Linked DNA regions of Rhodoligotrophos appendicifer. The protein of the gene in region 1 interacts with the protein of each later gene in a pairwise test. Links are inferred from orthologs where the notes say so. Each region holds a gene or a part of one and is shown in the gene's direction. Other genes may lie near its edges. The genes, in order: ftsZ and rlmN.

The links.
Region 2: the proteins of ftsZ (region 1) and rlmN interact in binary tests that used the Escherichia coli proteins (3 or more experiments, as listed by UniProt). The link is inferred for Rhodoligotrophos appendicifer from one-to-one orthologs.

Annotation. Positions count from the first base shown.
Region 1 is NZ_VHKL01000005.1:321,668-324,947, forward strand. The notes cover bases 123-3,082. They hold ftsZ (cell division protein FtsZ), read left to right. Parts: upstream 123-738; coding sequence 739-2,427; downstream 2,428-3,082. Other genes in these bases: FKM97_RS13390 (ABC transporter substrate-binding protein), read right to left, coding at 123-359; FKM97_RS13400 (outer membrane protein assembly factor BamD), read left to right, coding at 2,609-3,082. Also shown: more of FKM97_RS13390, read right to left, coding at 1-122; more of FKM97_RS13400, read left to right, coding at 3,083-3,280. UniProt on the Escherichia coli protein: Essential cell division protein that forms a contractile ring structure (Z ring) at the future cell division site. The regulation of the ring assembly controls the timing and the location of cell division.
Region 2 is NZ_VHKL01000010.1:166,774-170,075, forward strand. The notes cover bases 55-3,036. They hold rlmN (dual-specificity RNA methyltransferase RlmN), read left to right. Parts: upstream 55-927; coding sequence 928-2,145; downstream 2,146-3,036. Other genes in these bases: FKM97_RS21525 (invasion associated locus B family protein), read left to right, coding at 298-828; FKM97_RS21535 (2-hydroxychromene-2-carboxylate isomerase), read right to left, coding at 2,179-2,799; FKM97_RS21540 (argininosuccinate synthase), read left to right, coding at 2,898-3,036. Outside these bases: more of FKM97_RS21540, read left to right, coding at 3,037-3,302.

The DNA of each region.
Region 1 (3,280 bases):
AGTCGTCCAGTGTCGATCGGCTGCAGCACCCCGGCATCCTTCCAACGCACCAGCTCTGTAGCGCACGGATGGATCACGTCGGCGGTGAAGCCGGCCCGCAGTTTCTGTAGCCCCTCTTCGGCATCGCCATAGGTTGCGAACTGGGGCAGGGCGCCAAACTCGTCTTCATAGACTTTGAAGATGCCGCTGCCCGGATCCTCGTATCCGCCCCAGGTGAAATAGATCGCCTCGTCGGCCGCTTTCGCCCCGTTGGACAGGTAAGGCGTGACCGAGACCCCGATGCCGAAGGCCCCCAGCATCTTAAGAAAGTCGCGTCGCCGCTGCGGCTGACGCAGGAAGCTTGGATATCTCTGGTTCACAGGCAACCCTCCCCTGATCAAGTCTGGCTAGGACTTGGTTGAACGTTCAATCAAACGCCGGGCGCGGAACTTTGTCAAAACCCTTGTCGCCCAGGGGCTTACCTTACGGCCATGTTTTTGGCCTGACAACGTGGATTCTGCGAGTGGTCCACTGTCTGAGCGGGTCCGGCCGACCGCCCCCGAGCCGGGTCACGCGCCCGAGGCAGGCCCGGATCTTCCTGTCGCGGGGCAGGCGCTTTGCCGGTTTGGTTAACCGACAGGGTTAAGGACCCACTGACAAATTGCACCAAATTATGCGTCCGGTAAGTCAGCGTTAACGATTTATTATCGAGTTGGTAACAAATGTAGTCGGGAGGCTCAAAGAAAGCGGACGCCATCCATGACCATTAGCTTGACAGTTCCCAATCTCGCCGAATTGAAGCCGCGCATCACCGTCTGTGGCGTAGGGGGCGCCGGCGGGAACGCCGTCAACAATATGATTCAATCCAAGTTGGAAGGCGTGGAATTCGTCGTCGCCAACACGGATGCCCAGGCCCTCTCCCAGAGCGTGGCACAGCGCCGGGTTCAGATGGGCACGGCCCTGACGCAGGGGCTCGGCGCCGGGTCCCAGCCGCAGATCGGTGGGGCGGCGGCTGAAGAGGCCTTGCCCGAAATCCTCGATCATCTGGCAGGAGCGCATATGTGCTTCATCACCGCCGGCATGGGCGGCGGAACCGGAACCGGGGCGGCCCCTGTAATTGCACGCGCGGCGAAGGAGCAGGGCATCCTCACCGTTGGTGTGGTCACCAAGCCGTTCCAGTTTGAAGGCCAGCGGCGCATGCTCACCGCCGAGCGCGGCATTGAGGCGCTGTCGAAGCATGTCGATACGCTGATCGTCATTCCGAACCAGAACCTCTTCCGGATCGCCAACGAGAAGACGACCTTCGCCGCGGCTTTCGCCATGGCTGATCAGGTCCTCTATTCCGGCGTGGCCTCGATCACCGAATTGATGACCAAGGAAGGCCTCATCAACCTGGATTTCGCCGACGTCCGTGCAGTGATGAGCGAAATGGGCAAGGCCATGATGGGCACCGGCGAGGCGGCCGGCGAGAAGCGCGCCATCGAAGCTGCCGAGGCGGCGATCGCCAACCCGCTGCTGGACGATGTCAGCATGCGGGGTGCCCGCGGTCTCCTGATCTCCATAACCGGCGGTCATGATCTGACCCTCTACGAGGTTGATGAAGCCGCGACCCGCATTCGCGAGGAGGTCGATCCCGAGGCGAATATCATCCTGGGTGCGACCTTCGACGAGTCCCTCGAAGGCATCATGCGCGTCTCGGTCGTCGCGACCGGCATCACGGATCCGTCGGCGACCGCCAGCGAGCCGCACTACGACGACGATTACGGCCACCACGCTCCGGAACGCACGACATATGGCTATATGCCTGCGCCGGCCACGGTCGTGCGTGAACCGGCCCCCGTCGTGGCTCCCGCACCCGTGGCTCAGCAGCAGATGCCGTTCCGCAGCGAGCCGATGCACCAGGAGCCGCAAGGCCGCGAGGACGATGAAGCAGCATACGCCGCCCTGCAGCGTGATGCGGCGATCCGCTCCATGCATGAAGCTCAAGCCGAGCAATCGGCTGAGGAAGAGGAGTATCTGGCCGAGGAGGAGCAGGTTTACGCCCCGGCTCCTCAGGCGCCCGCTGCGCCTCAGCATGCATTTCGTGCAGCCCTGCCGCAAAATCCGGCGCCGCGCCTGCCCTCGATCGATGAATTTCCGCCCATCGCTCAGCGCCACTACGCCCAGCGCAACGCTAATATCGAAGATTTGACGGCCCATGCCCAGAAGAAGCGCAAGAGCCTCTTCGAGCGGCTTGCAAGCGTCGGTCTCGGCCGTCGCGACGAAGACGAATCACAGCCGGTGAAATCCGAGCCGGCCATGTCGGCGCGTCGCGAACCGGCCCGTCAGCCGGCGCCGAGTGAGCGCATGGGCGGGGTTCAGCCATCAGCGGCAGAAGGCCAGGCGCACACCGATCTGGACGATGACCAACTGGAAATTCCGGCCTTTCTCCGCCGTCAGGCGAACTGAGTAACGCAGGCAGCGGGAATACGTGAAAGCCCGGTGGACAAACTTCCGCCGGGTTTCCCGTCTCTAAGCGTTGATGGCTTATTCGATCCAGGCGTTGCCGGGGGTTACCGCGATCGGATATAGCTGGCGCGAGATGGGAGGCGTGCTGAGGCACGGTGGGAACACTCCCGACGGAGTTTCAATGACGCAAGATCTGAAGGACGGGACTGCGCAGAATGCGCGCGCGGGGATAGGCGGGCGAAGTCTGCGCGCAGTGATGTTGGGCATTTCAGGGGCGCTGATCCTGTCCGGGTGCAGCACGGTCTCCGGACTGTGGGGAGACGATTCAGGTTCGGCCACGCCGATGCCGGCATCCGGCAATGCTCTGGCGCCGGATGGCGCCGATCAGGTCGTGGACGATGCCGAGCCGGTCGCCGATCTCTACAATAAGGGCCTCGACTTTATGAAGAGTGGCTCTTACGCAAAGGCCACCAAGCAATTCGAGGAAGTCGAGCGCCAGCATCCCTATTCCAGCTGGGCCACCCGCGCGACCCTCATGAGCGCCTATGCCGATTATCAGCGCAACGCCTATGCCGATGCCATCTTGGCGGCTCAGCGCTTCATCACGCTGCATCCCGGCCACAAGGACGCAGCCTATGCCTATTACCTGATCGCGCTCTGCTATTACGAGCAGATTGCCGATGTGAAGCGCGATCAGTCGGCGACCGAAAAGGCCCTGGCGGCCATGGACGAGATCAGCCGCCGCTTCCCGAACACGGCCTATGCCAAGGATGCCCAGGCCAAGGCTCTCCTCGCCCGCGACCACTTGGCGGGCAAGGAGATGGAGGTCGGGCGCTATTACCTGACGCAGCAC
Region 2 (3,302 bases), on another replicon or contig:
CATCGCTCTCGATGCTGCTTCGTTAAAGGTCGCGAAACGCCTGTGCAAGAAGGCTTTCCGAATCAAATAAATGCTAACTGTTCTGTTGCGCCGCTTGTGCTACCACTGATCGAAAATAATAAGCTGTTGCCGTGGAACGGCAATTTTTGCGCTGGGATGTCTGCTGCTTGATGAAAGATGATAAAGTCCGGTATCTATGACGAGCTGTCCGCTCCGTCAGAGCCGGGTTGATTTTCACATGGTCATGCGGTTACCCATCGCCTCACCTCATATCCCGACGAAAGGAGCCATTTGCCGATGACTGCCCGTGGGACGTTCATCGTTCTCTCTCTCGCCGCGCTTCTGATGATTCCTGCCGGCTCCCATGATGCCGAGGCACAGACACAAGCCGAGCCCAAACTGCTTGGAGATTTCAACGACTGGGCGGCTTACATGTATAATTCCGGAAAGGGCAAGGTTTGCTACATGGTGGCGAAGCCGTCTTCTTCGGAACCCAAGGCCGTAAAGCGCGACCCCATCTTTCTCCTCGTTACCCATCGGACTGCCGAGAAGGTCAAGAACGAGGTCAGCACCATCATCGGCTATCCCTTCAAGAAGGGCGAGCCGGCGGTCGTCACCATCGACAACACCAAATATGAGATGTTCACCAATGGTGACGGCGGATGGTTTGACTCCAGCACCAAGGATTCCCAGGTTCTCAACGCGATGAAGGCCGGGCAGCGCCTGACCGTCGTCGGGCAATCCTGGCGTGGCACCGAGACGACCGACAATTACTCGCTTGCTGGTGTGACGGCTGCGTCAAAGGCCATCGACGACGCCTGCAAATAGGCTTCATCGCCCCTAGTCCTTGACAATGAAGGGTTCCCGCGCGACCTGTTGCGGGAGCATGCGCGCCGATCCGGCATGAAGCGCGGCCAAAGATGCGCCATGACCATGACACTCGACATCTCCTCGCGCCGCGAGCGCCCCCTCACCGCTTCACAGCCGGCGATCCCTCGCTCGCTGATCGGGCTTACTCGCGAGGAACTGGCGGAAGTGCTGGTCGAGATCGGCATTCCCGAGCGGCAACGCAAGATGCGCGTCAGCCAGATCTTCCGCTGGCTCTATAATCGCGGCGTCACCTCATTCGTCGATATGACGGATGTCGGAAAGCCCCTGCGCGAGGAGCTCGAGAGACGGTTCACGCTCGATCGGCTGACCATCGTCGAGGAACAGATCTCATCGGACGGGACGCGGAAGTGGCTGCTGCGACTGCCGCCTTCCGGTCCGCTCGGCCAACGGCACGAGGTGGAAGCGGTCTATATCCCGGAGGAGGATCGAGGCACGTTGTGCATCTCGAGCCAAGTCGGCTGTACGCTCAGTTGCACCTTCTGCCATACCGGCACCCAGACCCTCGTGCGGAACCTGAGCGCGGGCGAAATCATAGGGCAACTGCTGATCGCTCGCGACAGGCTCGGCGAGTGGCCCGACCAGCTCGCCAGCAATCCGAACCCTCCCCTCGGTGGCCGATACATCACCAACATCGTCCTGATGGGCATGGGCGAGCCGCTTTACAATTTCGACAACGTGAAAGCGGCGATGGAGATCGTTTCCGATAATGAGGGTCTGTCGCTGTCCCGCCGGCGCATCACCTTGTCCACGGCCGGTGTCGTCCCGATGATCCCTCGGGCCGGAGAGGAAATCGGTGTGATGCTGGCAATTTCGCTGCATGGAACGACCGACGAGATCCGCGACAAGCTCGTGCCCTTGAACAAGAAGTACCCCATCGCCGAGTTGATGGCGGCCTGCAGAACCTATCCCGGGCTTTCGAATGCGCGGCGCATCACGTTCGAGTATGTGATGCTCCGGGACATGAACGACAGCAATGCCGATGCGAAGCGGCTGGTGAAGCTGCTGGAGGGCATTCCAGCGAAGATCAACCTGATCCCCTTCAATCCTTGGCCGGGCAGCCCGTACGAATGTTCCGACTGGGAGCGTATCGAAGCTTTTGCGGAGATCGTGAACCGGGCCGGCTACGCCAGCCCGATCCGTACCCCCAGGGGGAGGGACATCATGGCCGCCTGCGGGCAGCTGAAATCGGCATCCGAACGGATGCGGGCCAAGGACCGGCGTATCGCAGAAGACGCTGCAGCTCCAACGGCTTGAGAGCAGGGCGTCATCGTCCACGGGCCGGTCCTGTCAAGCGGTCCCAGAGTGCGCGAGTCCTCGCCCTTTTGCCCAAGCCAATGCGCGCTCGAGGCGATCATGTCCCCAAAAGACCTCCCCATCGGGCAAGACGAAGGAGGGGGCACCAAACAGGCCGATGCGCTGTGCTTCTGCCGTTTCGTCCCTCAGCCTCTGCTTCACCGTTTCCGACTTCGCCTCCGACAACATCGACTGCGGCTCGAAACCAAGCTCAGCCAACAGCGTGGCCATGACCGATTCCTCGGAGATCCTGGCGCCTTCCCCGAACGCGGCGTCGTAGACGTGGCGCGTGAAGGCCGCACGCTGGGGCGAAACTCCGTCGGTCAGCGCGATCCTCGCGGCGAGCATACTGTTCTGAGGAAACGGATCCGGGGCCTGAAAGGGAAGACCGTGTTCGGAGCAGATGCGCTGCATGTCGCGCCACATATAGCGGCCCTTGACCTTGTTGATCACGAAAGGGGACGTCGTCAGTCCCTGATCACGAAAGATCACACCCAGCAAGAAGGGGCGCCATTGCACTGTGACGCCCGCCTCATCAGCCATCGCCTCGATGCGCATGGCCGCAGGATAGGAATAGGTCGAGCCAAAGTCATACCAGAAATCGATCGAACGCATCCGAACCCTCAATCTCGATCGCCGCGCATCTGTTGCTCAGCGCCATCCGCTTCACTATAAGCCCACAATAACCCATACCTCAGGACACGAGGACATTCATGTCAGACGTCAAGAAGGTGGTGCTCGCCTATTCCGGCGGGCTCGACACCTCGATTATCCTCAAATGGCTGCAGACCCATTACAACTGCGAAGTCGTGCCGTTCACGGCCGATCTCGGGCAGGGCGAGGAGCTCGGCCCCGCTCGCAAAAAGGCAGAGATGATGGGCTGCAAGGAGATCTTCGTCGAGGATCTGCGAGAGGAGTTCGTCCGCGACTTCGTGTTCCCGATGTTCCGCGCCAATGCCCTCTATGAGGGGGTTTACCTGCTGGGCACCTCGATCGCGCGACCATTGATCGCCAAGCGGCAGATCGAAATTGCGCGGCAGACCGGGGCCGATGCCGTTTGCCACGGCGCCACGGGCAAGGGGAACGACCAAGTTCGCTTCGAGCTGACCTATTATGCG